2 regions of the Paenibacillus sp. Z6-24 genome follow, and region 2 is predicted to be linked to the other one. Evidence: a T-box and tRNA genes for the amino acid it is inferred to sense, from the RefSeq annotation. Region 2 holds a T-box; the other holds one or more tRNA genes.
What was found. The T-box of region 2 lies ahead of leuS (leucine--tRNA ligase). A T-box ahead of a tRNA ligase gene usually reads a tRNA of that ligase, here a tRNA-Leu.

Region 1 (15,616 bases), 320 kb from region 2:
GTGTCATCGTCTGAGAGATACTCTTGTTGACGAGATCAGCAATATCTCCACGTTTTTTCTGTTTGGAGAAACGCAGGTTTTCCCGGATACGGTCAAAGATAACGATCGTATCATTCAGGGAATAACCGATAATCGTCAGTACAGCAGTGATAAAGGTCAGATCGACTTCCAGACGGAAAATGGAGAAGATCGAGATGACCAGGAATGCATCATGCAGCAGAGCTACTACCGCCGCTACAGCAAAACGCCATTCAAACCGGATCGTTACATAAACGATAATTCCAAGGCTGGCAAGCAGTACTGCCCACAAAGCATTACGTTCCAACTCTTTGGCAATCGTTGGGTCAACGGTATTGACCTCGAAGGAAGCACCGCTGTCCAGCTGCTTGTTGAACGCCTGTTTCAGCTGATTTTCCTGTGTATCGGTCAGTACAGTCTCGAAACGAATAGACATCCGTCCGTCACCACCGATATTGATACTCGGATCTTTGCCCAGATTCAGACTGTCTACCACAGGCTGTACCTGCTCTTCTGTCAGTGTCTTGGTCAATGTTATATCGACATTGGAACCGGAACGGAAGTCAACGCCATAATTCAATCCGGCGACCGCCAGAGAGATAATACCGGCAATTGTTACGATAATGGAGAATGTATAGAAATACTTGCTCAACTTAACAAAGTCATAATTCCACTTAAAGCGCATTGCGTTCACTCTCCTTTACGCCAAAATACTCCGGTTTGTTAACCAGTTTCCCTTTAACGAGCAGGGATAGCAAAAAGCGGGAGAAGAACACGTTCGTGATTATACTTACCAGAATGTTGAAAATCAGTACCAGTGCAAAACCTCTTACAGCACCTGTACCCAGAGCAAACATTACTGTAGCAGCAATAATGGTCGTTAACTGGGCATCCATGATGGTACCGAATGAACTTCTACTTCCTGCTTTGAAAGCGGATGGGATACTCTTACCGTTACGAATCTCATCCTTGATGCGCTCATAGGTGATGATATTAGAATCGACGGCCATACCCACACCCAGAATAAAGGCTGCTATCCCTGGCAGTGTCAATGTAAAGTCGCCAGCGATAAAGATCATAAGAGTCAGCCATACATAAGTAAGGATACTGAATCCGGCAATTAGGCCCGGAATACGATATACCAGAATCATAAATATCAGAATGATGATGGAAGCGACTACTCCGGCTTTTACTGTCTCGTTAAGCGACTGTTGACCGAGCGAAGCTCCTACACTCTGTGAATAGATTTCGGTCAGTTTTAGCGGCAGTGCACCCAGATTGATCTGGTCTTTAAGCTGCTGTGCTTCCTCCACCGTATAGCTGCCGGAAATGCTGGCTTTACCATCTGTAAGTTCAGCTCTTACTGTTGGTGCGGACAGCAGTTGACCATTCAGGAAAATGCCCAGCGGCTGATTGATCAGACGTTTGGTAATTTCGCCGAATTTCTTGGCATCTTTCACTTCAATAGTGATTTCAGGCTGCTGCAGTGAGTTATACACCACAGATGCACCGTTCTCTTTGAAGTCATCCCCCGTCAATTCCACTTTACAATAGATTTTGGTCGGATCTTCATTGGCATAAGTATTTTCTACAGCCGTTGTGCCGGCTCCAGTGTCAGGAGTGACCGTCACTCCTTGCGGCAATCCTTCGGTTTGTGCAGATACTGCATTGGCATCCGAGGATTTGCTATCGATGCTACTCGTTGTATCTGCAGCTTTGGTATCTTCTGCAGATTTGGATTTGCTGGTGTCCTGGCTCTGTTTTTGCGCAGGCGTATTATCGGCGTTCTGTGAAGCATCCGTTGAACATCCATCCATACTCCGGAATGTCAGTTCAGCCGGCTCTTTCATGGTCTGACGGACAGTAGCTTCATCCGTAACACCGGCGATTCTCAGACGAATACGATCCGTACCCTCTGTTGTGATTTCCGGCTCACTTGTACCAAGGGCATTGGCACGCTGTTCCAAACTTCTTGCAGTCTGTGTCAGAGATTCTCTGGTGACTGCTTCCCCCTGCGTGGTTGGCGTAGCCTGATACAAGATTTCGAAACCGCCTTTAAGATCCAATCCCAGACGGATGTCTTTAAATAGCGGGGTCGTGGCGCCGATAATACCGGTCACGACAAGTATGACGACTACGAAGCTGATGATTCTTTTCATCCCGTATGTGGTTCCCCTTTCATTCTCAATATTCCTATTATAGCGATGCGGCAAATGACAGTCAATTTACCAGTGGTCGGCAAAACAAACAAGCTGATGCCCGTCAAACACCGGCCCAGCTTATCCTTGGTCCAATGGGTTCATACAATCTGCCTGCGAACAAACCTTACCATCTGTCAGGCAATATGCGCAATACCATATTTCCTGACACAGCATTATCCGAGAAATGGAGGCTTAAATTCCCGGGTATCCGCACTCTCCATTTTCTTATAAGAAGACATCGTCAAATAATGCATCAGCTGATTCGGTTTCATCGACAAAATGTCATTGACCAGCTCATGCAGACGGGGCATGCCCTGCTTTTCATACTTGTTGTTCAGACAGTCCCAGAGTTCATCCGAGGTCAGCTGCTCATATCCCAGCATCCCAAATTCTTCTATTTTGCTCTGGCAGAGCGAGTCGATCAGTTCCGTCAATTCCGCATTGCTTAATTCTTCCATGTCCACCAGCTACCTTCCCGTTGCTTATCGCTTATTCATATTGGACTGCCGTCATTCCAGTCTTATGAACTGTACAGGTTACACATTCTTCAACTGTACCCTAATTCCTGCCAGCCGCCTAGTATAATACACATAATAATGGGGAAATTTCTGGTTACAGCAAAATCGCATACAGATACCATGATGCAATCCCTAACGAAATCAGTGTCAGCGGCAGACCTACTCGCAGAAATTCCAGATAACCCAGGCGCTGCTGACGGCGGTCTGCCATTGATGCAGCGATCAAGCCTGCAGCAGATCCCAGCAGTGTACCACTGCCTCCCACGCCTGCACCGATCGATAGTGCCCACCATAATGGATTAATGACTGCCGATGTGGAAGCATCCATCTGTACAGCTGTCTCTTGAACCATTGGAATCATGACTGCGATCCATGGCATATGATCCATCACGGCAGACAACAGACCAGTGATCCATAGCAGAATCAGTGCAATCCAGGACATGCTGCCGTTCGTCAGTTCGATCAGATAACGGGCCCCAGCCTGAATCCAGCCGGTCTCCATCAATCCGCCCGCCAGAACAAACAGCCCTGCAAAAAATAACAATGTATCCCATTCCAGATGACGCAGCACCGAAAATGGCTTTGCTCCCAGCGAGACGGCAGCCAGCAGCATAAGAACCGCTCCAGCGGCTGCAACCAGGGATAAACGCATATCCAGCCATGATCCGATAATCAAGCCTGCGATAACGAATACAAAGACCATTAAAACGACAAAAGCGAGTTTGCGATTCTCGATGGAACTCTTCATTTCCTGTTCCAGCTTTATTGTGCTTCCCGTATGCCAGGCAGTTCGGAAGCTTTTCCAGTACAACAGCGCGATCAGCAGCAGATTTACTGCCAGCAGAATCAGCATGAGAGGTCCCAGCACAGTCACAAAGGACACGAAGGTCAGTTGTGGATTGGCCGTACCGATCCACATATTGGCCGGATTGCCGATCAGAGTGGCCGTGCCGCCAATATTGCTTGTAATTACCGCTGCGATTAGAAAAGGAACCGGATTCATCTTCAAGAGGTTGGTTACCGTCAAGATCAGCGGTACCATTAGAATGATGATGGTAATATGATCCAGAAGCGCAGCTCCCAGAGCGGTCCACAGCATCAGAACAATAAAAATTACCAGCGGATTGCTGCGCGTCCATTTCAGACTGTGGACGGCGGCATAATGAACAAGACCGCTGCGGCTGATCACGCCTGTAATCACCAGCATACTCATCCAGAGCAGCAGTGTATCCCAGTTGATATGCATCGTGTAGGCATTTTCCCAATGAACCAGACCGAGCAGCAGGAACAGCACCGCTCCAATCACCGCAATCATCGCCCGGTTCATTTGATCCGTAATCCATACCGCATATATGATTAGAAAAATGATAATAGCCGCTGTTGGCTGCCATGTCAGCATTTCTAATATTTGCACAAGGCACATCCTTTCTTCATTTCTTTATCCGGCCCTGGTCCTGGTCCAAAAAGATCCTTGTCATAGGCTCGGTTCAATTCCCTATCATAATGAATTTTGTTCGGGATAGCAAAGCCTAACTACCAGCAGCAGCCATAAAAAAAGCAGACCTGCAGGCAGGTCCGCTCCTTATGAATAGATTATACTGAATCCGTTCCGAAATCAGCCGGATATCCTTAGACTTTGGCATCTGGTGCTGTGTCTTTGGCTGTCGAGTGGCTGATTGCCGAACGATCAAATGTCAGTTTGGTGACATCGTTTACACGAAGTACGACAATATCGTCTGTGATTTCAGTGATCGTACCGTGCAGACCACCGATAGTTACCACTTTGTCGCCTTTGCCGAGTGTGTTCAGCATCATGTTACGCTGCTTTTGTTTCTTTTGCTGAGGACGAATCAGCAGGAAATAGAATACAACAAACATCAATACAAATGGAACGATAGCTCCCAAAATTCCGGTACCGCCACCAGCGGCTGCTGCTACATTAAACATGGTATTGCCCCCTTTTTGATATAAACCGGAAACCGGAATTCCGGTTCCCGAAGTGTTTCCGTTTGTTGATCGGCAAAATATACAGCGATTATCCGGTGCATTATCCGATGTTCTTTATGATGTAAAGATTGGCTTAGAAGCCTTTATCATTATCATGCAGTCCATATTGCGTGAAGAATTCATCACGGAAATCAAGCAGACGGTCATCCATGATCGCCTGGCGTACATTTTTCATCAGGTTAAGCAGGAAGTGCAGATTGTGATACGTAGTCAGTCGCAGACCAAAAGTCTCGTCTGCTTTGATCAGGTGACGCAAATACGCGCGTGAATAATTGCGGCAAGTGTAGCAGTCGCAATTGGGATCAAGCGGTCCAAAGTCTCTGGCATACTTGGCATTACGTACAACAACACGGCCTTCGCTGGTCATTGTGGTACCATTACGTGCAATTCGTGTAGGAAGTACACAATCGAACATATCCACACCACGAATAGAGCCCTCGATCAGTGCATCGGGTGAACCAACGCCCATCAGATAACGAGGCTTGTTACCCGGCAAAAATGGCATTGTGTATTCGAGAGCTTCATACATTAAATGCTTGGGCTCCCCAACACTCAGTCCACCAATAGCATACCCCGGGAAATCCATCGAAGTCAAATCAAGTGCGCTCTGACGACGCAGGTCTTCATGCATACCGCCCTGCACAATCGCGAACAGTCCCTGGTCCTGTGGACGGGCATGACTATTCAGGCAACGCTCGGCCCAGCGGGTCGTGCGTTCAAGCGACTTCTTCACATAGTCATACTCTGCCGGATAGGGCGGACATTCATCAAATGCCATCATAATATCGGAACCGAGTGCATTTTGGATTTCCATAGCCACTTCCGGTGACAGGAACAGCTTGTCCCCGTTCAGATGAGAGCGGAAATGAACGCCCTCTTCGGTAATTTTGCGCATTTCACTAAGACTGAATACCTGGAAACCGCCGCTGTCTGTCAGAATTGGACGATCCCAGTTCATGAACTTGTGTAGTCCGCCTGCTTCCTTGATTAGATCATGGCCGGGACGCAGAAACAGATGGTACGTGTTGCTGAGAATGATGTGCGCATCCATTTCCTTGAGTTCTTCCGGGCTCATCGTTTTTACGGTCGCCTGGGTGCCTACAGGCATAAAAGCAGGTGTCTCAATCACACCATGCGGAGTATGAACCCGTCCAAGCCGGGCTCCTGACTGTTTACAGGTTTTGATATGTTCGTACGTTATAGGTCCAGACATAATATTTATTCTCATCCTTCTGGTGATTTAATAGGCAAAACAGATAGGACCGGCAGTACCGTTCCTGCGATCAACCGACATTTAATTATAACGGAGCAACCCCATCAAGCACAATATATGTTCATACTGATATATTTATTATTTACAGCCGTTCCTTCATTAATAAATGAACATTGCATCCCCAAAGCTGAAGAACCGGTATTCCTGTTCAATCGCCGCCTGATAGGCAGCCATAATATGCTCTCGTCCGGCGAGCGCACTTACGAGCATAACCAGCGTGGATTTGGGGAGATGGAAATTGGTAATCATCGCATCCACCAGTCCAAAAGTATGTCCCGGATAAATAAAGATCTGTGTCCATCCGCTTGCAGCTTCCAGCGGACGATCCTGAAAATCACGTGCCACCGTCTCCAGCGTACGCGCTGAAGTAGTACCTACCGCAATCACCCGGCCGCCGCGAGCCTTGGTCTCGTTCAGCAGTGTAGCAGTCTCGGCAGGCAGGGAGTAGTACTCTTCATGCATCACATGCTCTTCGACTGTCTCTGCACTCATCGGACGGAATGTTCCCAGACCGACATGCAGCGTCACAAAGCCGATTTGTACTCCTTTTGCCCGAATCTGATCCAGCAATTCTGTCGTGAAATGAAGACCGGCTGTAGGTGCAGCTGCAGAACCTTCATTTTTGGCATATACCGTCTGATAACGTTCACGATCGTCCAGCGTTTCCTTGATATAAGGAGGCAGCGGCATTTCTCCCAGACGGTCCAGAATCTCCTGGAAAATCCCTTCATACCGGAAGGATAACACGCGCATCCCCATATCGCCTTCTTCTTCGATCACCGCTTCCAGTTCATCGCTGAAATGAATGACCGCTCCGGCTTTGATCTTTTTGCCCGGCTTGACGAGCGCTTCCCAGCGATCACCTTCCAGCTGGGTCAGCAGCAGAACCTCTGCTTTAGCTCCAGTATCCTTTTTGGTTCCGAACAGACGCGCCGGGATTACCCGTGTATCGTTCAGAATCAATGTATCTCCCTCATTGAAATAGTTAATAATATCAGCAAAATGCTCATGCTGCACTTCACCGGTTACTTTATTCAGCGTCAACAGACGGGAAGCTGTCCGCTCTTTGAGAGGTACCTGCGCAATCAAATGCTCCGGCAGGTCAAAATCATACATATCCACTTTCATCTTCATTTATCCTTTCGTAATTACTGCACCTTTATAATAATGCTGTAAAATTTCTTTATAACCAAAACCCTTGTCAGCCATGCCTTTGGCGCCCCATTGCGACAGCCCCAGTCCATGGCCATTACCGCGTCCGGTGAATAGAAAGCCTCCCGGCTCGGTGACACGAGCGTTTCCGTCACCGTTCATAATGACGGTGGATGAAGTGCCTTTACCCTGTCCCGAGGCTCCCAGAATGACTACTCCTGCTGCAGGCAGTTCATTCTGACTGCTGCCAGCGCCGATTACCGTATATTTCTCGGTATGCACCACATCGAATAATGTACTTGGCAGACCATTCAGTGCCGAGCGGAACATATCCGGATACTTCACATTCACGACGTTTCCATTGACCTTAATCTCCGTCACACGCCCGGATGGGCCGCGTTCGCTGACCTGAATGGAAGTAATCGTAGATGGCAGACTGGATGTTGTTTTGCCTTTCAGGGCAGACAGCAGCTGGGCAGATGTATACGGACCACGGATCCATTCATAGCTATTGGATTCCGGTACGATTTCCAGCACAACCGCCTGATCTCCCGGATTCAGCTGGGCGACCGCTTTGACGCTGTTTTGTACGACCGGCAGTTCGCGTACATTGGTGTTTTTGGCAGTCACCGTCATATAATCCAATCCAGCCTCGGTCTGCTTGCCTGCAAGCTTGGCGTTATCTTCCCGGATATAGCCGGAATCCCCGTTATTCAGCAGCACATGATACCATTTTTTGAGATTGGCCTGTGCGGCTGCATCCCCATCGGATATGACGCTAACATAAGCATCTCCGCTGCCTTTCCATACTTCCGAATTATCGGCGCTCATCCCGCCGGCATTGGCGGAGAAAATGGTCTCCAGCACTTTGTTATTTTTCATGACCAGTTCGCCGGCCGTGTCATCTACCGCTTTGATAATACGTTTGTCCTCTGCACTGACTCCATTATAAGCCTGGCTGAGCGTACCATCGACCACATCTGCTATTTTAAACCGTGATGTTCCTTCTTGAAAGCGGGCATAACTGCGTGCCGCCACAGCCTGCGCTTTGAGCGCTTCTGCAGGCCAGGAAGCGGACACCTCGCCGCCCACGACGGAATAGAGGTAATCTTCCATCGGCAGTACATTAATCCAGGCGAGTTGTCCATTATAATTACTAATTTCAAAGTCGCCACGGTATGAACGGGCAGAACGTTCGGTGACCTGGGTGCCGGCATCGCTTCCTTTGAGCCGCATCACCGCTTTACTGCCGCTCACGATATAATGATCAACCGGGGAAGGGCCCGTAATGCTTGAAGTTACGTTTTGCCGGATGATCAGAGCCGACTCGGTGCTGCTTACGGTTGTCAAAGACACATCAGGCACTGCTGCTACGGCAGCAGCCTTTACAGCGCCAAGACCTGCACTATTCGCCTCCTCGCCTACCCATACATTATAAGTGAGCTGTCCACCACTATGCGTCAGAGCGATAAATGCGTCCAGTCCAGCATTTTGTACAGCCGCCAATGCAGATTGTGCCTGCGCTTCACTTCCATAACCGCCAGCAGACAGATGCATGCTGCCTTTAACAGTTGGAATCTGTCCGCTCAGTAGAGAGCGTACGGTTGAGCTTACACGAGAAGCTGCTGTGGCAGCATTCGCTTCGGTAGCATACATGCCGGTATACAGCTGATAGACCGTACTGCCGTTTTTGGAAGAAGTAAATACGATCGGTTTGTCGCTTGTGGGCTGCAGCAGCTTGATCCCTGCTGCAGCGGTAGAGAAATCGGAAGTTTCCAGTACTTTGACCCGATATCCATCAATGCCAAAGCTCGCTTGCTTCCCAATCCTCAGCCAGGAATCAAATGTCTTGCCGCTCATCTCTCCCAGCTCCAGCTCGCTTGCAGATTTCACATTCACGACGGGCACTATGGATGTATACGTACTACCACCATTAAAAAATATCCCGACCCGAACCTCATCATCTGCTGCTCCAGCCGCATAAGAAGGTGCCACATAACTGATCATAAGCACAGCAACGAGCGCAAGCACGCCAACTGTACGCACAGCCATTTTACGCAGCACCGAACCATAATTGCGGCTGTACTTGTGCTGATTTCCCATTTCAGTATTCCGTCTATAGAATTCTGAGGCGATACAAGACTGTACTTCTACCTGTTCCTGTATAAAGTCAGAATCATGACCAGTCTGCATAGGATAGTGACCTTTCGCCAAGCTATGCATATCCCACTGACAGTCTGGATGACTATGATTACCCTTGGGCGGCTCCTCCTGAGAACGTCTTTTCAGTACTGTAAATTTTGCCATCGCCATCTTCCTTTCCCTATGCTCTAAAAAGATCCCCGGATCATACGATAGGCTCTTCCTACACCATTCAATTTTCATCATACATTGACTGACTGTTATGAAATATCGACTAAATCTCATAACACATCGATGGGGAACCTGCTGGATCTCATCATACATCAATTGCATTTCATCACATTGATTAATATTCGTAACCTATCTTCGACGTTAGTGATAGATCCATTAGCCTTGTTGATACAGCAATTGACTATATTGATATCAAGCTGTCCAGCAAATGATCCGGCACGTATGAGCGCATAATATTTTAATTTTTTACACATTACTCATTATACGCAGGAACAACGTAAATGACTTGCTGACCGACCCAAATGATTGAATAGCTGCTTCTCAGATGCTTATAAAAGTCTGTTGAACAGACACAGACACCTACAGAACATAGATGCCAAACATTATAAAACCGCTCTATTACTACCTGAATGACCAAACATATATTGACGATACAATATACATTGACTATTCAAGTTTATACCGGTCGCACAACTATCCACTACTCACACAAACACAATAAAAAACCTGTCATTTATAGAAGATAAAACTCTATAAATAACAGGCTTGGCGCTATTCAGAGGCTCTATCTACATATCAGAGTCTCCATTATAACATGCCTTTTGTTTATTTACCCTTCAAGTCTTCAGGCATGGGTATACCCAGATGATTGTAAGCTTTTGGCGTAACGACACGACCACGCGGAGTTCGCTGCAGGAATCCAAGCTGCAGAAGATACGGCTCGTACACATCCTCGATCGTCTGGCCTTCTTCTCCAATAGTAGCTGCAATCGTATCCAGCCCTACCGGTCCACCACGGAAGCTATGAATCATGGCTTCCAGCATTTTGTGGTCAATCTGATCCAGTCCGCATGGATCAACCTGAAGCATATCAAGCGCTTCCGCAGCAATCTCCGGCGTAATGATCCCATCGCCACGTACCTGAGCATAATCCCGCACCCGTTTGAGCAGCCGGTTCGCAATCCGCGGTGTTCCTCTTCCCCGCAGAGCAATCTCCTCGGCAGCATCCCCCAGAATTTCTATTCCCAGAATATCCGCCCCACGGCTAACGATAAAGGTCAGTTCATCGACCGTATAAAACTCCAAGCGGCTGACTACACCAAATCGATCACGCAGCGGCGCAGACAGCAAACCTGCTCTGGTCGTTGCTCCGATCAGTGTAAATGGCGGAAGATCCAGTCTTACCGAACGCGCACTTGGTCCTTTTCCGATCATAATATCCAGTGCAGAATCTTCCATCGCCGGATACAGTACCTCTTCAACCGATCGGTTCAATCGGTGAATCTCATCAATAAACAGAACATCCCCATCCTGCAGATTGGTCAGCAGTGCTGCCAGATCGCCCGGACGCTCGATCGCAGGACCAGAAGTCGTACGCAGGTTAACACCCAGTTCATTGGCAATAATGTTGGCAAGTGTCGTTTTACCGAGTCCTGGCGGACCGTAGAGCAGCACATGATCCAGTGCCTCACCCCGCATCTTTGCCGCTTCAATATAAATTTTCAGGTTTTCCTTTACCCGGCTCTGACCGATGTACTCTGCCAGGTAACGGGGACGCAGACTGAGTTCCACCGCTTGGTCTTCCATCATCAAGTTAGCCGATATAATGCGGTCATCCGTCATCTTTATCGCTCCCCTCTCATTACATTTCGTGTCTCAATCTTCAAAGCGTATATTTATCCCAATTGTTACATCCAGTCCAATTCGCTATGTTATCCAGTATACAGCATTTTCAGTGCACGTTTCATTACGGAGTCGGCTGTATCTTCCGGGAATACTTCATGCTTCAGTGTTTGCCACATACGATCTAGCTCGGTCTCTGTGTAGCCAAGTGCTTTAAGCCCTTCACGAACTTCCGGCCATACATCTCCTGAAGCAGCCAGTGGAGATTCTGCCTGTGCAAATAGCCCTGTAGCGATAAGTGCGTCGCCAATACCATCCAGCTTGTCTTTGAGGTCCAGAATCATACGCTGAGCCGTTTTCTTGCCAATGCCGGGCAGTTTGGTCAGGAAAGTAATATTCTCCTGATAGATGGCTGTAATGACACCTTCCGGAGTGCCACCACTCAGAATCCCGAGAGCAACCCGTGGTCCGATACCCGAGACTTCAATCAATTTACGAAACAGCTTCTGTTCGTCACGACTCGGGAAACCAAAGAGCTGTATAGCATCTTCACGTACATGATGATGGATGTAGACCGTAATCTCTCCCGTATGCTTGGCCCAGGCGAATGGATTCGGACAAAACACCCGATATCCGACACCATTGATATCCATAACAATATATTCATTCTCCAGATGGACCAGAGGCCCGCGTAAATAATCAATCATTTTTTGAGTACCTCATTTAATTTAGAATTCAACACATAGGAATGGGCATGACAAACCGCAACAGCCAGTGCATCTGCGACATCATCCGGCTTTGGAATTTTTTGCAGGTTCAAAAACATCCGGACCATCTCCTGAACCTGTCTTTTCTCTGCTTTACCGTAGCCAACAATAGCTTGTTTGACCTGCATCGGTGTATATTCTCCGATAGGCAGTCCACGCTGTGCAGCCGCCAGTATGGAGACGCCCCGTGCCTGACTGACTGACATGGCTGTAGTCACATTACGACTAAAAAACAATTTCTCAAAAGCGACAGCGTCCGGCTTATACTTGTCGATCAACTGTATCATAGCTTCATATACATGCACTAGCCGTTCTTCATCCGGTGTATGAGCCTCGGTCTGAATACACCCATATTGAACCGGTGTCAGCTTGCTACCGTTTTTATCAATAAACCCGAACCCGACAATCGCGATTCCCGGGTCAATCCCCAAAATACGCAAACTTATCTCTCCCTTATTCTGCATTCTACCTCATTTATGAATTGCACATCTTTTATTTGTAATGAACTTCCTGCGTGCATATCCAGATCATCTGATAAGGTACACTTCAGCAGCACAGTAATCAGCGACTTACTGTTTCCTCATTTACAGTGGTTTAGTGTGGTTTAATGTGCTCTTGTTTGCTATGCTCTTGTTTATTTTCAAGAAAAATGTTCATGAAAATATCTAACTAATAACATGCTAACTAAATCGTTCTCTTCCGTTCATCATACTATATCATAAGCCAAATAGGCGAACATATGTATCATTTTTTTATTATAACAAAAACAAGTTCACTCAGGCTACGGAACTCATTAAATAAATGCAGTAATAAAAGGTGGCGCAACGAACTAATAAAAAACTCAATACCAGCAAAACTACAAAAAAATAAAAAAGCACCACTCTATAAGAGTGATGCTTTTGCATATCGGGATGACACGATTTGAACATGCGACCCCCTGGTCCCAAACCAGGTGCTCTACCAAGCTGAGCTACATCCCGATGATATGCCGGTGAAGGGACTCGAACCCCCACGGTTTCCCTCACGATTTTGAGTCGCGCGCGTCTGCCAATTCCGCCACACCGGCAAATATGTGGTCTTTCAAAATGATAAATGGCGCGCCCTAAGAGATTCGAACTCCTGACCTTTTGATTCGTAGTCAAACGCTCTATCCAGCTGAGCTAAGGGCGCATAAATGGAGCGGACGACGGGAATCGAACCCGCGACCCTCGCCTTGGCAAGGCGATGCTCTACCGCTGAGCCACGTCCGCAAACAAACTTGTAGTTCTACATACTGCATTACGTTGATAACCCAATTGATTATCAATTTTATTTCTCTCGTTAATCCACTAATGAATAACCAAGAAATAAATGGCGGAACCGACGGGATTTGAACCCGCGATCTCCTGCGTGACAGGCAGGCATGTTAACCCCTACACCACGGTTCCAAAACTATTGCGGGGACAGGATTTGAACCTGTGACCTTCGGGTTATGAGCCCGACGAGCTACCGGACTGCTCCACCCCGCGTCATCATGCAAAAAGTATCTATGGTGGAGACTGAGGGGATCGAACCCCCGACCCTCTGCTTGTAAGGCAGATGCTCTCCCAGCTGAGCTAAGTCTCCATAAATAATGACCCGTAGGGGATTCGAACCCCTGTTACCTCCGTGAAAGGGAGGTGTCTTAACCCCTTGACCAACGGGCCATAGTAACATGCATTATATGCTATACTAACATGTATTTGATTATCCAACAATATTTTTATTATACATACAGAGAAAATAATCATTCTGGCGGAGAGAGAGGGATTCGAACCCTCGAGACGCTTGTGACGCCTACACGATTTCCAATCGTGCTCCTTCGGCCAACTCGGACACCTCTCCATATGGCTCCCCGAACAGGACTCGAACCTGTGACAACTCGATTAACAGTCGAGTGCTCTACCAACTGAGCTATCAGGGAATAATACCCGCTCTCTTCGAGCGGAAGTCTTGCTTGTTTTCGCTTGGCAACGTCCTACTCTCCCAGGACCCTGCGGTCCAAGTACCATCGGCGCTGGAGGGCTTAACGGTCGTGTTCGGGATGGGTACGTGTGGAACCCCTCCGCCATCATCACCAAACGTCTTGCCTTGCAGGTGTTGATCACCTGAAAACTGAATCCGAAACGAAACTTCGCTGTTTTAGAAGCTTTTTGGATAAGCCCTCGACCGATTAGTATTGGTCAGCTCCATGCATTGCTGCACTTCCACCCCCAACCTATCTACCTCGTCGTCTTCAAGGGGTCTTACTAATTGGGAAATCTCATCTTGAGGGGGGCTTCACGCTTAGATGCTTTCAGCGCTTATCCCTTCCGCACGTAGCTACCCAGCGATGCTCCTGGCGGAACAACTGGTACACCAGCGGTGCGTCCATCCCGGTCCTCTCGTACTAAGGACAGCTCCTCTCAAATTTCCTACGCCCACGACAGATAGGGACCGAACTGTCTCACGACGTTCTGAACCCAGCTCGCGTACCGCTTTAATGGGCGAACAGCCCAACCCTTGGGACCTACTTCAGCCCCAGGATGCGATGAGCCGACATCGAGGTGCCAAACCTCCCCGTCGATGTGGACTCTTGGGGGAGATAAGCCTGTTATCCCCAGGGTAGCTTTTATCCGTTGAGCGATGGCCCTTCCATGCGGTACCACCGGATCACTAAGCCCGACTTTCGTCCCTGCTCGACTTGTAGGTCTCGCAGTCAAGCTCCCTTATGCCTTTACACTCTTCGAATGATTTCCAACCATTCTGAGGGAACCTTAGGGCGCCTCCGTTACATTTTAGGAGGCGACCGCCCCAGTCAAACTGCCCACCTGACACGGTCCCTGTACCGGATTACGGTACCAGGTTAGAACTCAGATGCGATCAGGGTGGTATCCCAACGGCGCCTCCAAGGAAGCTTGCGCTCCCTCTTCGTAGGCTCCCACCTATCCTGTACAAATCGCACCCCAGTTCAATATCAAGCTGCAGTAAAGCTCCATGGGGTCTTTCCGTCTTGTCGCGGGTAACCTGCATCTTCACAGGTATTAAAATTTCACCGGATCTCTCGTTGAGACAGCGCCCAAATCGTTACGCCATTCGTGCGGGTCAGAATTTACCTGACAAGGAATTTCGCTACCTTAGGACCGTTATAGTTACGGCCGCCGTTTACTGGGGCTTCGGTTCATAGCTTCGCTTGCGCTAACCACTCCCCTTAACCTTCCAGCACCGGGCAGGCGTCAGCCCGTATACTTCGCCTTGCGGCTTCGCACAGACCTGTGTTTTTGCTAAACAGTCGCTTGGGCCTTTTCACTGCGGCCCCCTCGTGCTATTCACACTACCGGGGCACCCCTTCTCCCGAAGTTACGGGGTCATTTTGCCGAGTTCCTTAACGAGAGTTCTTCCGCGCGCCTTAGAATTCTCTTCTCGCCCACCTGTGTCGGTTTGCGGTACGGGCACCTGCTTCCTGGCTAGAGGCTTTTCTTGGCAGTGTGAGATCATGACCTTCGCTACTGTAATTTTCGCTCCCCATCACAGCCTGGCCTTGGAGTGTGCGGATTTACCTACACACAAGCCTCACTGCTTGGACGGACATCCATCAGTCCGCGTCACTACCCTCCTGCGTCACCCCATTGCTCATAACGGCTTTCGGTGGTACAGGAATTTCAACCTGTTGTCCGTCGACTACGC
Region 2 (15,616 bases):
CATCCGAGGTGCGCAAGCGCGCCCATGATGCTAATGTCGTTATCCGTGGTATGGAAGGCGTTAACGCGGCACGCTGGGTATTGATCGACCTGGGTGACGTTGTGGTACACATTTTCCATCGCGACGAGCGCGAATATTATAATATCGAGCGTCTGTGGTCTGACGCCAAAGTGGTGGAGAAAGTATGAGCCTGGAAGCAGGAACGATTGTCACGCTCCCCATCGGGCGTGAAGTATCTCCCTATGGCTTTTTCCTGACTGATGGTGAGCAGGAAGTACTGATGCATTACAGTGAACTGATCGGCAAAGTAAAAGTTGGCGACCGGGTGGAAGCATTTATTTTCCATGATACCGAAGATCGTCTGGCCGCTACGATGAAAAAGCCGCTGCTAACTCTGGGAGAACTGGGCAAGCTGAAGATCGCCGATCTGCATCCGCGTCTGGGTGCTTTTCTGGAAATGGGGCTTGGACGCCAGCTGCTGCTGCCGATGAGCGAATTGCCGGAGAAACCGGAACTGCGTCCGCAGATCGGTGACGAGGTGTATGTGGTGATGCAGCATGACCGTCAGGGTCGTCTGCTCGCCCGTCTCGCCGGTGAAGAGGAATTCAGTCCGCTCGTATTCCATGCACCAACCAGCTGGATGAATGAATGGGTGGAAGCGCTGGTGTACAAGCCGCTCCAGATGGGTACATTTGTACTCGTGGATGGCGGCGTACTCGGCTTCGGCGTACTCGGTTTGATTCATCAGAACGAACGCAGCCGGATGCTGCGCCTCGGGGAACGGGTCAAAGTACGCGTAACCCAGGTACGCGAGGAAGACGGACGTGTGAATCTGTCCATGATCCAGCGCAAGGAAATCGGACGGGATGAAGATTCCCAGCGTCTGATGTCCTTTATGCTGGACCGTCCGGACAAGGCGATGCCTTATTCGGACCGGACACCACCGGATGTGATCAAGCAGCGCTTTGGCATCAGCAAAGCAGCTTTCAAGCGCGCACTCGGCAAGCTGATGAAAGAAGGCGTTGTCGTACAGGATCAGAACTGGACACGTATCGTGGACAAAGATGCTCCTGCCGCTGAAGGCACACAGGAATCCCAACAATAAAGGGAACGATTGATTTTCAATTACAGACGGAAAGGTTAGGACCGCATCCCGCAGTCCGAGCCTTTCTGTTTTTGCATCAGCCATGATTAACGGCATGCAAAAACAGGGAAGGACGGTTAAAGCAGTGCCATACCGCAAGTTTGCCTATGTATATGATGAGTTGATGGAAGACATGCCTTATCCGGACTGGCTGCGTTTTGTACGTGAAGCCTGGGATCGGTACGGAATGCCGCGTACGGTAGCCGAGCTGGGCTGTGGTACCGGCAGTATTACCATTCCGCTGGTGAACTCCGGCTTCCGGATGACCGGAATTGATCTGTCGTCGGATATGCTGTCGGTCGCCCGTGACAAAATGGAATCGACACCGCAGGGACACCGGCTGTTCCAGGATGGCAGTGTCCAGTGGATCTGCCAGAACATGACCAGCTGGAAGCTGCCGGAGCCGGTAGACAGCGTTATTTCCTTTTGCGACTGTCTGAATTACCTGACCGAACCGGAGGATATTGTGCATACGTTTCAGTCTACCTATGCCGGTCTAAAGCCGGGGGGTACATTTATTTTTGATGTGCATCATCCGAGCACGCTGCGCCGATATGATGAAGAGCAGCCATTTATGCTGGATGATCGGTCGATCTCCTACCTGTGGACCTGCGAGTATGATACGACCCGTACGGAGATTGAACATCATCTGACAATCTTTGCTCGGGTGGGTGAGGACAGCCAGTCACTATATGAGCGCTTCGAAGAGGTTCATGTTCAGCGCTCCTATGAACAGGAATGGCTGAGCACCGAACTGTACAAGACCGGTTTCCGCGATGTAAAATGTTATGCCGATTTTGAATGGATCGAAGCAGGCGCTGATGCAGCCCGGCTGTTTTTTATTGCTGTAAAGTAATTTTTTTATGATAAGATAATGGAATAATGTGTAAGCAAAAAGCTCCTGTCATAGGAGCTTTTTGCTTGTAAAAGCATAATAAGCAGTATGACTTAATATGAAAAAATGATGATATTTGTCGAAGCACGAATTGTGTATAATGAATATAGCGTGTAAGAATGTGCATCATACAAACAGGCAGGCGGCAATTCAAGGCTGCGATGATGGGGACGAGATATGCAGATGATTATTCAGACATTGTTCAACAATCTTACCTTTTTGACGACCGTACTCTTTTTCGGAAATCTGTTTCTAAAACTCATGGATCAAAAACTACATAGAGTGAGTTGGCTCATTCCCTTGCTTGCCGGGTTATTTGCAGGCTTGCTGGGTATTTGCATGATGAGCTTTTTCTCCATTCGTTTCCATACCGGCAATAATGCAGTTATGGTGGATTTCCGCCAGCTGGCTATTATGATTTCCTTTTATTATGGCGGAGCCTGGAGTGGACTGATCTCGGCGATTATGATAGGCCTGTACCGTTTGTTCAGCGGAGAGCCGCTGCAATTCAGTTCCTGGGTCGGTTTTGGCAATGCGATGTTTACGTATGTCGTTACCTCGCTGTGCATGCGTCGTTCACGAGAGACTTCACTGAAAATCTGGCTCAGGGCGATTATTGCTACTTTGCTGGTTTACATCGTGACTGTCACCATTTTGCAGGCGATTACACATATTGAGCTGAATCTGTTTTTTGGATTGTTATATATTTGTGCCGGGCTGTTCGCCTATTATATCATCCGCTATATTCAGCGGGCGGATGATACGCTGGTAATGATGAGGGAAGCAGCCAATCATGATTTTCTGACCCAGTTATACAACTCGCGTGCTTTTGACCGGCTGTTCCGTCAGACAATTACCGATGCAAGGGAGCATCAGCGATCGTTTGCCCTGCTGGTAATGGATATCGACTTTTTCAAGAAGATTAATGATAATTACGGGCATCTCAATGGGGATACGGTACTGGTACAGGTAGCCGAAGTGCTGAGCCGGACGATTCGGTCAGGAGATTATTGCGCGCGCAAGGGTGGGGAAGAGTTTGCGGTTATTTTGAATGCCTGCAGCTCGCGGCAGGCGGTAGAGCTGGCAGAGCAAATACGCGCTGCAATGGAGCAGTATACCTTTGTGTTGGAAGAAGGACAGAGTATTCATCTGACCGCCTCGATCGGGGTAAGCTGCTATCCATTGATCGAACCGGAACGGCTGTTTTCCGAAGCGGACCGTGCACTTTACAAAGCGAAGGAAAATGGACGCAACCGTGTCACTCTGGCTGATTGCAAACCGGCAGAGTAAGATTTGATAAGATAAATCACCAAAAAGGCTGTCTCTCCTGTAAGTATCAGGAGCAGACAGCCTTTTTGGTGATATATTAGGTTAAATAATCTCGCTCTTAGCCGATCACACCAGCTGATCCACTCAACTGATCGATTCGGCAGGCATGACTGCCTGCTTTTTGTGCAGATCGACTCTGCCGGAGAAGAAGGTCGCGCCGCCGCCCATATCGGACAGACGGTCCGGCGTTAGTGCATTCACCAGATGATCCGGCTGATGATCCGGCGTATCCGCCCATAGTCCCTGGCTGACGACTACGCCAGGCAGTACCGTCTCGCCGACAGCGGCGATCAGTTCACAGGAACCGTAATTGTTGGAGACTGTAATGGTATCGCCATTAATGATGCCTTCGCGCTCTGCATCGGCCGTGTTCATGAACAGCTTTGGCAGCTTTTCCATACCGACATGCTTGGCATTATTAGAGAAGGTCGAATTCAGGAAATTATGTGTCGGTCCCGGTACGAAAATATAGCTGTGACTGTCCTGTTCCTGGAGCGGAATATAGGTAGGCAGTGGCGGCAGACCATGCTGCAGCATGGTGCTGGAGTATAGTTCCACCTTACTGCTTGGCGTACCCAGCCGCTCCGGGTAAATGGTGGCGCGGTTCGCCTTGAGATACTGATGAGCCAGCAGCCCCTCGTAATCAATTCCCTGCAAATACGGATTGCCCGGATGAGCCAGCGCCTGGCGGATCATCTGCTCATCACTGTCCTGCAGCGCCGGCTCTTCAAAGCCCATCGCAGCCGCCAGCAGACGAAACACCTCGGTATTGGATTTACTTTGTCCATAATTCTCGATCACCGGCTGTCCGATCTGCATATAATGATGCCAGTAGGACGTATAGAAATCCAGATTCTCAAAGGCTGAGGTGGCAGGCAGTACAATATCCGCATATGCCGCTGTCTCCGTCAAAAACAGATCATGCACCACTGTAAACAAATCTTCCCGTTCAAGTCCTTCACGCACCTGCGCAGCACGAGGCGCTACGACAGCCGGGTTGCAGCTGTAGACATACAGGGAATATACCGGCGGCTCGGCAGCGGTGAGCGCCCTTCCCAGCTGGTTCATGTTAAAGGAACGGGTATTGCGGTTGTGCAGCAGATCCGGACGCTGCAGAGCGGCTCTATTATGAGCCAGATAGGCAGAATTGGAACGGATCGCTCCGCCGCCGCGTACGAGCCACTGGCCGGTTAATACGGACAGGCAGGTAATCGCGCGGGTATTCATGCCGCCGTTATCATGATGCTGCAGCCCGTTGCCGATACGGATCATGGACGGAGTTGTCTCGCTGTACATACGGGCCAATTTGTAAATGTCATCCACAGGAACGCCTGTGATGCCGGATACGGTTACCGGATCATAGGACTTCACATGCTCACGCAGCTCTTCATGCCCGATTGTATATTCATGCAGAAAATGCTCATCCACCCGGTTCTCGGCGAACAGCACATGCATCAGCCCAAGCGCCAGTGCGGTATCCGTGCCGGGGAGGATCGGAATGAACCAGTCCGCCATCCGGCCGGTCTGATTGCGGTGTACGTCGATCACGACAATTTTGGCGCCCTGCTTGCGTGCCTGTTGGGCAAGAGTAATCTGGTGCATATTGGTGCTGACCGCATTGATTCCCCACAGGATGAACAATCGTGTATGCACCGTATCTTCCGGGTCGGTTCCTATGCTGCCGCCCATCGTATACTTGAATCCTGCTCCTCCGGCTGCGGTACAGATCGTACGCTCCAGCTGACTGGCACCCAGACGATGGAAAAAGCGACGATCCATGCCTTCCGCATTAATATTGCCCATATTGCCATAGAAGCTGTACGGCAGAATACTTTCCGGACCATGCTGTTCGATCAGACCCTTCCAGCGGGAAATAATCGTCTCAATCGCCTCTGTCCACGTAATTGGTTCGAACTGGCGGCTGCCTTTGGGTCCTACCCGTTTAAGCGGCTGGGTGAGGCGTTGATCATCGTAAATGCGCTCGGACATATGCCGTACTTTATTGCATATATTGCCGCGGGTAACCGGATGTTCCGGGTCGCCGGCGATTTTGGTGATTTTGCCGTTTTCTTTATAAATGAGCAGTCCGCACTGATCCGGGCAGTCCAGTGAGCAGACCGTTTTGAAGACGCCATCCGGCTGTTGCGTATAAGCAGACATGAATCACTGCTCCTTTCGGGTGAGTATTTGGTTTAAATTTTGCTCAAAAAAATATGCATTTTAATGTCGAATGTATGACTGGGTTTAATTGAAATTAAAAAAATGTCAAATTGATAAAATTCGTCAAGCTAACATTGCTACATATCATAGCTTGTTCCTTATTATTGCACAACCTTACAACTACATATTCATTATATCTTCTATTCAGAGAGGTAGAGGGACCGGCCCTGCGAAACCCAGGTAAAAAACGTGCCAATTCCAGCAGGCATAGTAAAGTGCCGCACAAGAGACCGATATACCGTCTTGCTTCTTCGCTTTAAAGCTACACTACTTTCATTCTTTATTGCTCAGGCGATTGCCTATGCATTTATCGGCTCGATCGGTGCGCACGGAATGGTGTGGATCTTGGCAATTATATACTCTATCAGTACGGCAATTACCAGGTTTATTGCTACACCGGAAGAAGAGGCGGCCCGTGACAGATCCAAAACTGGACTGATCCGTAAAATCGCCTGATTGTATTTTTCGGAATTGTGTAATACAGGTCTAATACTGGAATGAAAATATGAAAGCAGCTGAAGATATGAATTCCAGCTGTGTTTATTGTGGGCGCTGTGATTATGGTTTATTGAAGGCATGGTTTATAGTATTCTATTGAAAATCTGAATATAGCCAAGGCATCTGCAGAAAATCCAATTAAGAGAACTGCCGATATATAACCCGGAGGATCAATTGTTCTGTGTGAATTTGCGCTTCGTCACCGAAGCATCCTACCTAAGCGAAAGCAGCTTCACTATTTCTTTCATTGACTTTAACGATTAACTTTTTTACAATAAAAACATTGTTATAACCGGATAGCTTTATGCTGATCGGTTCATAGTTAATGCTCAGTGAAAAGGAATAGTAATATCAGCAAGCATTACATAGAGAGTCGGCGGCTGGTGCAAGCCGATATGATGCTGGTGTGAACTCGCCTTGGAGATATGCGTCAGGAATAACGGAATGCAGCCGGATCACTACCGGATATCATAACCGCAGATTCTGAAACGCATCGGCTTCCTGCCGTTATCAGGAAACTAAGTGAGTGAATGGTGAAGCATACCTGTTCGCTAACTAGGGTGGTACCGCGAGATCTAACCTCTCGTCCCTAGCGATATATACGCTGGAGACGAGAGGTTTTTTGTTGCTTTCGGACGTAAAGGCTGTGTCGTCCGCACGAATAACAGAATGGATTATCAGGAGAAGGGCATCACCGAAAGCAGCCATTTTTACACTACAAGGAGGAAATACTATGACAGAAGTACACACTTCCCAGCCGGGCTACCGTCCGCAGGAACTCGAACCCAAGTGGCAGGGCTACTGGGATGAGCACAAAACATTCAAAACGACCGAGGACCCGGGCAAACCGAAGTTCTATGCGATGGACATGTTCCCGTATCCATCCGGCGCCGGTCTGCATGTAGGCCATCCGGAAGGTTACACGGCGACAGATATCGTTTCCCGTTACAAGCGCATGCAGGGTTACAACGTACTGCATCCAATGGGCTGGGATGCATTTGGTCTGCCGGCCGAGCAGTATGCGATCGACAATGGCGGTCATCCGCGTGAATTTACGATTCAGAATATCAATAATTTCCGCCGTCAGATCAAGTCCCTGGGCTTCTCTTATGATTGGGATCGTGAGATTAGCACGACTGACCCGGATTATTATAAATGGACACAGTGGATCTTTATCCAGCTGTACAACAAAGGTCTGGCTTATATCGCCGAGATTCCGGTGAACTGGTGTCCTGCACTGGGCACGGTACTGGCAAATGAAGAAGTCATCGATGGCAAAAGTGAGCGCGGTGGCCATCCGGTCATCCGTCGCCCGATGCGTCAATGGATGCTGAAAATTACCGAGTATGCAGATCGTCTGCTCGAAGATCTGGATGAGCTGGACTGGGCGGAAAGCATCAAGGATATGCAGCGCAACTGGATCGGCAAATCCAAAGGTGCGGAAGTTACTTTCCAGGTGGAAAATACAGAAGAAGAAATCCGCGTGTTCACAACACGCCCGGATACACTGTTCGGAGCAACTTACTGTGTGCTGGCTCCTGAGCATCCGCTGGTAGAGAAAGTCACAACAGCGGAGCAGCAGGAAGCAGTCAAAGCTTACCAGGAAAAAGCTTCCCACAAGAGTGATCTGGAGCGTACCGACCTCAACAAGGACAAGAGCGGTGTATTCACAGGCGCCTATGCAGTAAATCCGGCGAATGGCGAGAAACTGCCAATCTGGATCGCCGATTATGTACTGGCTGCCTATGGTACAGGCGCAATCATGGCCGTACCGGCTCATGATACACGCGACTGGGAATTCGCCCAGAAGTTCGAACTGCCGATCATCGAAGTGGTTGCCGGCGGCGATGTCACCAAAGAAGCCTATACCGGTGAAGGTGAACACGTAAACTCCGGTATGCTGAACGGCATGCAAATGGAAGAAGCGATCTCTACAATGATTCAGTGGCTGGAGGAAAACGGTAAAGGCGAAGGCAAAACGACGTATCGTCTGCGTGACTGGCTGTTCAGCCGCCAGCGTTACTGGGGAGAGCCGATTCCGATTTTGCATCTGGAAGATGGAACCATCAAGCCGGTACCGGAAGACAGTCTGCCACTGCTGCTGCCGGATCTGGAAGAGATCAAGCCGTCCGGTACAGGCGAATCGCCGCTGGCCAATGCAACCGACTGGGTGAACACGATCGATCCGGAGACAGGCATGAAAGCACGCCGTGAGACCAACACGATGCCGCAGTGGGCCGGCAGCTGCTGGTACTACCTGCGTTATATCGATCCGAAAAACAATGATGAACTGTGCTCCAAGGAGAAACTGGATTTCTGGATGCCGGTGGATCTGTATATCGGCGGCGCCGAGCACGCTGTACTACATCTGCTATATGCGCGTTTTTGGCACAAAGTGCTGTACGATATCGGCGTAGTCAACACCAAGGAGCCTTTCCAGAAGCTGGTTAACCAGGGCATGATCCTCGGTACCAACAATGAGAAAATGAGCAAATCCCGCGGTAACGTTATTAACCCGGATGATATCGTCAACGAATATGGTGCGGACACGCTGCGTCTGTACGAAATGTTCATGGGTCCTCTGGAAGCGACCAAGCCGTGGAACGAAAATGGCGTCGAAGGCATGCATCGCTTCCTGGCACGGGTATGGCGTCTGTTTATTAATGAAGAAGGCACTATCAGTTCCAAAATTGTCGACAACGGTGGCGATGACAACTTCAAGCGCACATGGCACAAAACGATCAAAAAAGTAACCGAAGATATGGAGAATCTGCGCTTCAATACGGCGATCAGCCAGCTGATGATCTTTATCAATGAAGCTTACAAAACCGACGAGCTGCCTCGTCAGGCAATGGAGAACTTCGTTCAGCTGCTGTCTCCGCTGGCACCGCATATTGCTGAGGAACTGTGGTCTCGTCTTGGTCACAGCGGCAGTATCACCTATGTAGAATGGCCGAAGCATGACGAAGCCTGGACAACCGAATCCGAAGTGGAAATCGTTATCCAGATCACTGGTAAAATCGTGCAGCGCGTCAACGTTGCCAAAGACATGGATGCCAAAGCGATGGAAGAATTCGCCCTGTCTCTTGATGCGGTCAAACAAGCGATCGAAGGCAAGACGGTTCGCAAGATTATCGCTGTTCCGGGCAAACTGGTTAATATCGTAGCCAACTAATTCAGACTATTGTTAGACGATGAATAATCGATTTGACTATTGAGCTTCTTATTATTTATCTCCTATGCGATGGGAGACCAATTACCGGGACACCGGTAATGTACCGGGTCCCGACAAACAGAGGTGCAGGTATGAAACGTAATATGATGTGGATAGCCGCCGTGTCGGCTGTACTTGGAGTCGGTCTGATCTGCTTTGGTGCCGGGCAGCCTGCGGATGAGGGGACACCCTGGACCGTACTGAATGAGAGAACCGAAGCTTCATTGGTAGAGAATGCTCAGACAGATCATGGAAAAGGGAAGACGTATTCTGCCGATGCCAGGCAGAATGCGGAAATTCCTGCTCCGCAGACAGCGACTGTCCAGCCGGTATCAACACAACCCAAGACGGGCAGCCAGCCGTCTCCTGCGGTCCAGCCGGATTCAGGTCAATCTGATCCGTCCTCTCTTGAGAGAACAGGTGAGCATTCAGCTGTGCCCGGTTCCGATACCGGTGCAGCCGCTCACTCACCCGGACGATCCGAAGATGCAGGTACTGTCCAATCCGGTAAAGGAGCACAGCCCATATCCGGCCAGTCATCTGATCCGGTAGCAGAATCTGCGGCCGAGTCATCGATCAGTACAACCACTGCAGAGGATACGTCCGGCAGAATCAGTATCAATCAGGCCGGTCTGACCGAACTGACTGAGCTGCCCGGCATCGGTGAAAAGAAGGCACAGGCTATTATCGATTACCGTAATGCACACGGTCCTTTTCGGAGTGTAAGCGAACTGGACAATGTCAAAGGGATCGGAAGCAAAATGCTCGCCAAACTGCTGCCATATGCAAGGCTTTAAATGGTTAAGGGGGAAGACCAGGATGCGTAAAGACTGGGATACGTACTTTATGGATATTGCACATATGGTATCGACACGTTCACGCTGTCCGCGCCGTCATGTCGGTTCTGTACTCGTACAGGGCAAAAAGCTGCTCGGTACCGCCTATAACGGAGCACCCATGGGTGTGCCGGACTGCTCGGAAGCCGGCTGTATGATCTCGGAGGAGGTCGAACTGGTGATATCCGGCGGTGTCGAGACAATGGTGAAGAAACAGCGCTGCATTCGTACGATCCATGCCGAGCAGAATCTGCTGCTGTTTACCGACCGTGCAGACCGCGAAGGTTCTACTGTATATGTAACGGATGAACCCTGCTGGACCTGCGCCAATATGCTGGCCAACAGCGGTATTGTCGAAGTGGTCTATCACCGTGCATATCCCAAGGATACCCGCAAAGTACATGAAATGATGCGTCAAAAAGGAATTGTATTCCGTCAGCTGCAGGCCTATGAGCCGCCGCAGCAGACTATAATTATCGATTGATTGAATATATGCCGTGCAGATGCATGTCTGCACCCTCTGTTACCCCTCATCGCACAGGAGAATAGAAGAAGTAACCATTAATGGAAGAACCATTATCAGATCCGCCGGATGCCTGTCATCCCCACGATAAGATAATGGTTCTTTTTTGCGGATTTCTATGGAAAAGATCCGATTTCTTTGTTCTATCTGTGTGATGGAGACATAGGAGGAGCAGATTCGCCAAATTTGAAAAGCAAAGGAGAAACGATGAAAACAAGACCACTGGTTGCATTGTGCGCAGCCTGGGTGACCGGCAGCATGTTTGCAGCTGTTTTGCAAAATGGCGGTTTTGGATGGGGAATGCTCGGACTATCGCTGATCGCGGCGGCGCTGCTCTTATTTTGGCCGGATCACCGACGGACGGTACTGATCCTTGCGCTGACATTGAGCTGTGCTGCGGTATACTGGCATTGGAACGACAGACATAACGAGAGCATGATACCGGCGCTGCTGCAGCAGTCACCGGAGCAGATGAATGAACAGCCTGTTTATGCGGAAGGAGTGATTACCAGCCTGCCGGAGACAGATGGAGACCGGGTTAGTTTCCGGATGAAATTGTATCGACTATCGCAATCAGAGAAAGCAAAGCCACAGCAGGAGCAGGAGTTGGAGACGGTAATCGTACAGCTCAAGCTGGCTGCACGTCAGGAACTGCAGCATGCAGCAGCATGGAAGCGCGGCGACCGCATAACGGTCCGAGGAACCTGGAAAAAGCCTGGAGAAGCGCGCAATTTTGATACTTTTGATTACCGGCAGTATTTGCGGACCCAGTACATTCACTGGATGATCAAAGCCGAAGGGGTCTCCACACTTCAGCCTTCCAATATTCATGTTACCGGTCCTGCTTCATGGCGATGGCAGCTGCTGCGCTGGAATGACGATACCCGGCAAATGCTTGGCAGCCGGATCGGACAGATTTTCCATACCGAAGATCAGGGTTATATGAAAGGACTGCTCATTGGCGATGCCAATGATATCGATCCGCAGCAGTTCGCTTCTTTTTCCCGGCTGGGACTGACGCATATTCTGGCCATCTCCGGCCTGCATGTAGCGATCTATACCGGCATCCTGCTCTGGCTGCTCCGCAAAATAGGTCTGACACGTGAAAGAGCCTGTCTGGTAGTCATGCTGCTGCTTCCCGTTTATGTACTGCTCACCGGGGCTTCGCCGTCTGCGATTCGTGCCGGTATTATGGGGATGATTGCTCTTTATGCGGCAAGCCGGGGAATGCTCAAGGACGGGCTGCATATTTTGTGTGCTGCCTGCTGGGGTATGCTGCTGTATGAGCCGTATTTTCTGCTCAATATAAGCTTTCAACTTTCCTTTGTCGTGACAGCGGGACTGATTTTGTATGTGCCTTTGATGCAGCCCTTACTGCAAAAGCTGCCTTCCCGGCTGGCTGGAGCACTGACGGTGACGCTGGTCGCACAGATGATTTCATTTCCACTAACGATTTATTATTTTAACCAGTTTTCGCTGTTGTCATTTGCGGCCAATCTGGTACTGGTACCTGTATCCAGTCTAGTTGTACTGCCGGTAGGTTCCATAGCGCTGGTAATCAGCTATATATGGCTGCAGGCCGCGGTATGGATTGGCAGTATGGTGTCGTGGATTAATATAGGGTCTTTTTGGATAATGAACTGGCTGGATGGCTTGCCGCTCATGCTGACGATCTGGCACTCTCCATCGCTTGGCTGGATACTTATTTATTATGGTGCGCTGTATCTGCTGCTTCGATACGGACGGGACCTGATACAGGGGAAGCAGGAGCAGGGCGGTTTCTCCACATCAAATGCAGCCCATTCAGGGGCTGCTGCATATCGTGGTGAAGAGGCCCAGGCTACTGCTCCATTGCCTGTTAAATATCGGAATTCCAGTAGGATGAGCGGCAGGACAAACCTTCATGGGAAAGGCCTTTTCGGCACAGGATCGGTTCATGCGATGGCTGGAGGTATGGCTGGATCTTCTCATGCAAAATCCTGCTATGTATCCGATGTTGCTCCCAAAGGGTTACTGTATCGAATCCGGCTGGAACAGCGCTGGATGGCCGTTTTTCCAGAGAGAGGGTTCCTTTTAGCAGCGCTATCTGCTGTAATTACAAGGGTTTTCTATTTTCATACTGTAGGCTCTCCCTGGCTGCGCCGCCGACTGCTTGGGATCATGCTGGCTCCGTGTCTGCTGATTGTAATGCTCATTTACGGCTATGAGAGTCCATTGCAGCATGGAGACGGTATGGTTCAGTATCTGGATGTAGGACAGGGTGACAGCATTCTGATTACCACACCGGGTGGAAAGCATATTCTGGTTGATGGTGGAGGCACGATGAATTTTGAGCAAAAAGGGCAGGAATGGCGCAGGCGCAAAGATCCTTATGAAATCGGAGCCAAACTGCTGGTGCCTCTGCTCAAGCAAAGAGGAATTCATCAGCTCGACGCAGTCATACTGACACATGGCGATCATGACCATGCAGGTGGGCTGCTGGCGGTGGCAGAGCAGATACCGATCCGCCGGTTTATATTTAATGGAACGATGCCCAAGGGCAGTGGGCTGGATGGGCTGATGCGGACACTGCTGGACAGGCAGGTACCGATATATGGCTCTTCGCCGGGAATGAAGCTGCAGCCGGATGATCAGACAGAACTTGCCTTTCTGTCACCCATAGCGGTTACTTCCGGTCTGAATACCGATAACGTAAAAGAGACTGATCCTGCCGCCGCAGCCCTGCAGTCTTCCTTGCCATATCCCCTTGCATCCGCTGTAAATCCGCTTCCGCGCAAAGAAGAACAGAATCATTATTCGGTGGTTTTTTTACTGACGATGAATTCGCGTCGGTTTTTATTTACCGGGGATGCCGATCAGACAGAGGAAAAGGGGATTTTGTATGAGCTGGCTTCCAAGCAGAACCCGCAGCCAAATCCACAGATGCAGGGTTCACAGCAATTTTCCGGCCAGTCTATTCCTATGCCGGTCGATATACTTAAAATAGGCCATCACGGCAGCAAAACATCGACCTCGGCAGAGTGGCTTCAATACTGGCAGCCATCATTGTCGGTCATTTCGGTTGGTCAGCATAATACATACGGCCACCCGACCGCAGAAGTACTGAAGCGGATTCAGACAGCTGGCTCGGATGTGGCCCGCACCGATCTGAACGGCGAAGTGCAGATAAGGGTAAATGCAGATGGCCAGCTATCCCGCCGTACACTGCTGCAGAATGATACCCCATCGAAATAGCGGCAGATCACATTCATTTCCGATCCGCCGTCTTTACTACTCATCTACCGACCCAATTAGCCGGACCCGCAGCGGAAAGTGCTGCGGGATTTTAAAGTTATCGGTCAGAAGATGACGAATAGAGCGGATTTTGGTATCCTGAATACAGCTCTCTTCCGCATTGCCGTCAAAATCGCTTCAAATCCGCTCTAAAAGTGATCTGGAAATGGCCCGGATTCGAATGATTCCTACATAGGGTAAGTGTTTACAAAGCCATTCATCAGTACCATCCGGGATGAATCAATAAATTGAAATTATTTTAAAAGTACTGCAACAATTAGACGGGGTTATGCGTCTAGGGGTTGTAAGGAGAGGGGGATCCTCCGTGGTGGAGCAGGGACTCATCAAGGCCGCCCAAGAGGGAGACCGAGATGCTCTAATCACCCTATTAAGAGAGATAGAACATCATGTGTACAAAACAGCTTACTACATTTTGAACAATGAACAGGATGCTCTGGATGCGGCTCAAGAGGCACTGATCCGTATTTACACCAAAATCGGTTCCTACGAAGAAAAAGCACAATTCAAGACCTGGGTGCAGCGAATCGTGACGAATATTTGTATTGATAAATTCAGACGCAGCAAACCTACTGTTTCCATTGAAGAACACGAAATGGTGTTCGAAGGTCATGACGATGTGGAACACGAAGTGATGCGTGCTTATACGTCCAAGGATGTGAGGGAAGCGATCAATCAACTGCCGGAGCATCACCGTACGGTTATCGTGCTTCGGTATATACAGGACCTGTCCTACAATGAAATCGCGGATTGTCTGGATTTACCTTTGAATACAGTAAAATCGTACCTGTTTCGAGCCCGGCAACAATTACAGAATCTGCTAGCAGATTATGAGAAAGGAGGAATGATTGGATGAAACGTGAAGTAGCGGAAGAGTGGATGAGCCGCTATTTGGACGGTGACCTGAATGGGGAAGATACGAAAGCCTTGTTCCGTTATATGGATGAGAATCCAGAAGCGGCAGAGACATTCCGGATTATGACGGCTTTATCGTTACGCCTGGAAAAGTTACCTGATGTCACACCAAAGTACAGCCTGGTAGATGCTATTCTGCCACAGCTCGATCTGCTGGATGAAGGACGGCGCACGGAAAGTGCTTCCGAGATCGGTATTATGGAACCACAGCAGGACGATCAGGATGAATTGGCAGATCGTCGCCGTCAGCGTCGCACCTGGCGTGAACGCCTGCCGGTACGTACGATCGGTGGTATTGTTGCTGCCGGCGTTGTACTGGGCGTATCGATCGCCAGCTACGAGCCGAAGACACTTACCGACGCAGGACCACCTTCTTCGCCATTTAGTTATAAACAGCAGGAAGAATCCCAATCCGAATCGGGCAATATTACCCCACCAGCGGATACAGAAAGCAATCTGAACCCGCAGGAATCAGATCAACCGTCTAGCGGAAGTCAGGAACCATCCAGTAGCAAGGATACCAAGGAACCTGAGACTTCATCCAATACACCTTCTGCAGGGGAAAGCACGAATACACCTACGACTTCAAAAGAGCCGGAAAGTGACGTGACTACCCGGGAAAGTACCAGTACACCGAATACTCGTGAGGAGCAGCCTCCTGCATCGGGTAACCGTGGCGGAATCCCTTCAGGGGACAAAAGGGATTCAGGTTCATCAAGCGGCAGCTCACAGCAACCTGCTACGAACCCGG

Region 1: it has a tRNA-Leu gene. The T-box ahead of leuS (leucine--tRNA ligase) is inferred to sense a tRNA for this amino acid. The anticodon was not compared.

What each region holds. Positions count from the first base shown of each region.
Region 1 is NZ_CP096398.1:1,208,978-1,224,593, reverse strand. It holds gene secF (protein translocase subunit SecF) at 1-703, opposite strand, end outside; gene secD (protein translocase subunit SecD) at 693-2,177, opposite strand; gene M1D61_RS05515 (post-transcriptional regulator) at 2,393-2,677, opposite strand; gene M1D61_RS05510 (SLC13 family permease) at 2,832-4,151, opposite strand; gene yajC (preprotein translocase subunit YajC) at 4,367-4,684, opposite strand; gene tgt (tRNA guanosine(34) transglycosylase Tgt) at 4,818-5,957, opposite strand; gene queA (tRNA preQ1(34) S-adenosylmethionine ribosyltransferase-isomerase QueA) at 6,117-7,145, opposite strand; gene M1D61_RS05490 (SpoIID/LytB domain-containing protein) at 7,152-9,272, opposite strand; gene ruvB (Holliday junction branch migration DNA helicase RuvB) at 10,149-11,165, opposite strand; gene ruvA (Holliday junction branch migration protein RuvA) at 11,255-11,872, opposite strand; gene ruvC (crossover junction endodeoxyribonuclease RuvC) at 11,869-12,372, opposite strand; tRNA gene M1D61_RS05470 (tRNA-Pro) at 12,839-12,912, opposite strand; tRNA gene M1D61_RS05465 (tRNA-Leu) at 12,919-12,998, opposite strand; tRNA gene M1D61_RS05460 (tRNA-Arg) at 13,026-13,102, opposite strand; tRNA gene M1D61_RS05455 (tRNA-Gly) at 13,108-13,182, opposite strand; tRNA gene M1D61_RS05450 (tRNA-Asp) at 13,284-13,359, opposite strand; tRNA gene M1D61_RS05445 (tRNA-Met) at 13,367-13,440, opposite strand; tRNA gene M1D61_RS05440 (tRNA-Val) at 13,462-13,537, opposite strand; tRNA gene M1D61_RS05435 (tRNA-Glu) at 13,546-13,617, opposite strand; tRNA gene M1D61_RS05430 (tRNA-Ser) at 13,704-13,795, opposite strand; tRNA gene M1D61_RS05425 (tRNA-Asn) at 13,799-13,874, opposite strand; rRNA gene rrf (5S ribosomal RNA) at 13,916-14,032, opposite strand; rRNA gene M1D61_RS05415 (23S ribosomal RNA) at 14,104-15,616, opposite strand, start outside.
Region 2 is NZ_CP096398.1:1,530,633-1,546,248, forward strand. It holds gene rsfS (ribosome silencing factor) at 1-188, shown strand, start outside; gene M1D61_RS06750 (CvfB family protein) at 185-1,105, shown strand; gene M1D61_RS06755 (class I SAM-dependent DNA methyltransferase) at 1,200-2,000, shown strand; gene M1D61_RS06760 (GGDEF domain-containing protein) at 2,217-3,329, shown strand; gene M1D61_RS06765 (molybdopterin-dependent oxidoreductase) at 3,453-5,528, opposite strand; T-box leader at 6,410-6,680, shown strand; gene leuS (leucine--tRNA ligase) at 6,820-9,261, shown strand; gene M1D61_RS06775 (ComEA family DNA-binding protein) at 9,393-10,097, shown strand; gene M1D61_RS06780 (deoxycytidylate deaminase) at 10,120-10,620, shown strand; gene M1D61_RS06785 (ComEC/Rec2 family competence protein) at 10,867-13,893, shown strand; gene M1D61_RS06790 (RNA polymerase sigma factor) at 14,258-14,806, shown strand; gene M1D61_RS06795 (anti-sigma factor family protein) at 14,803-15,616, shown strand, end outside.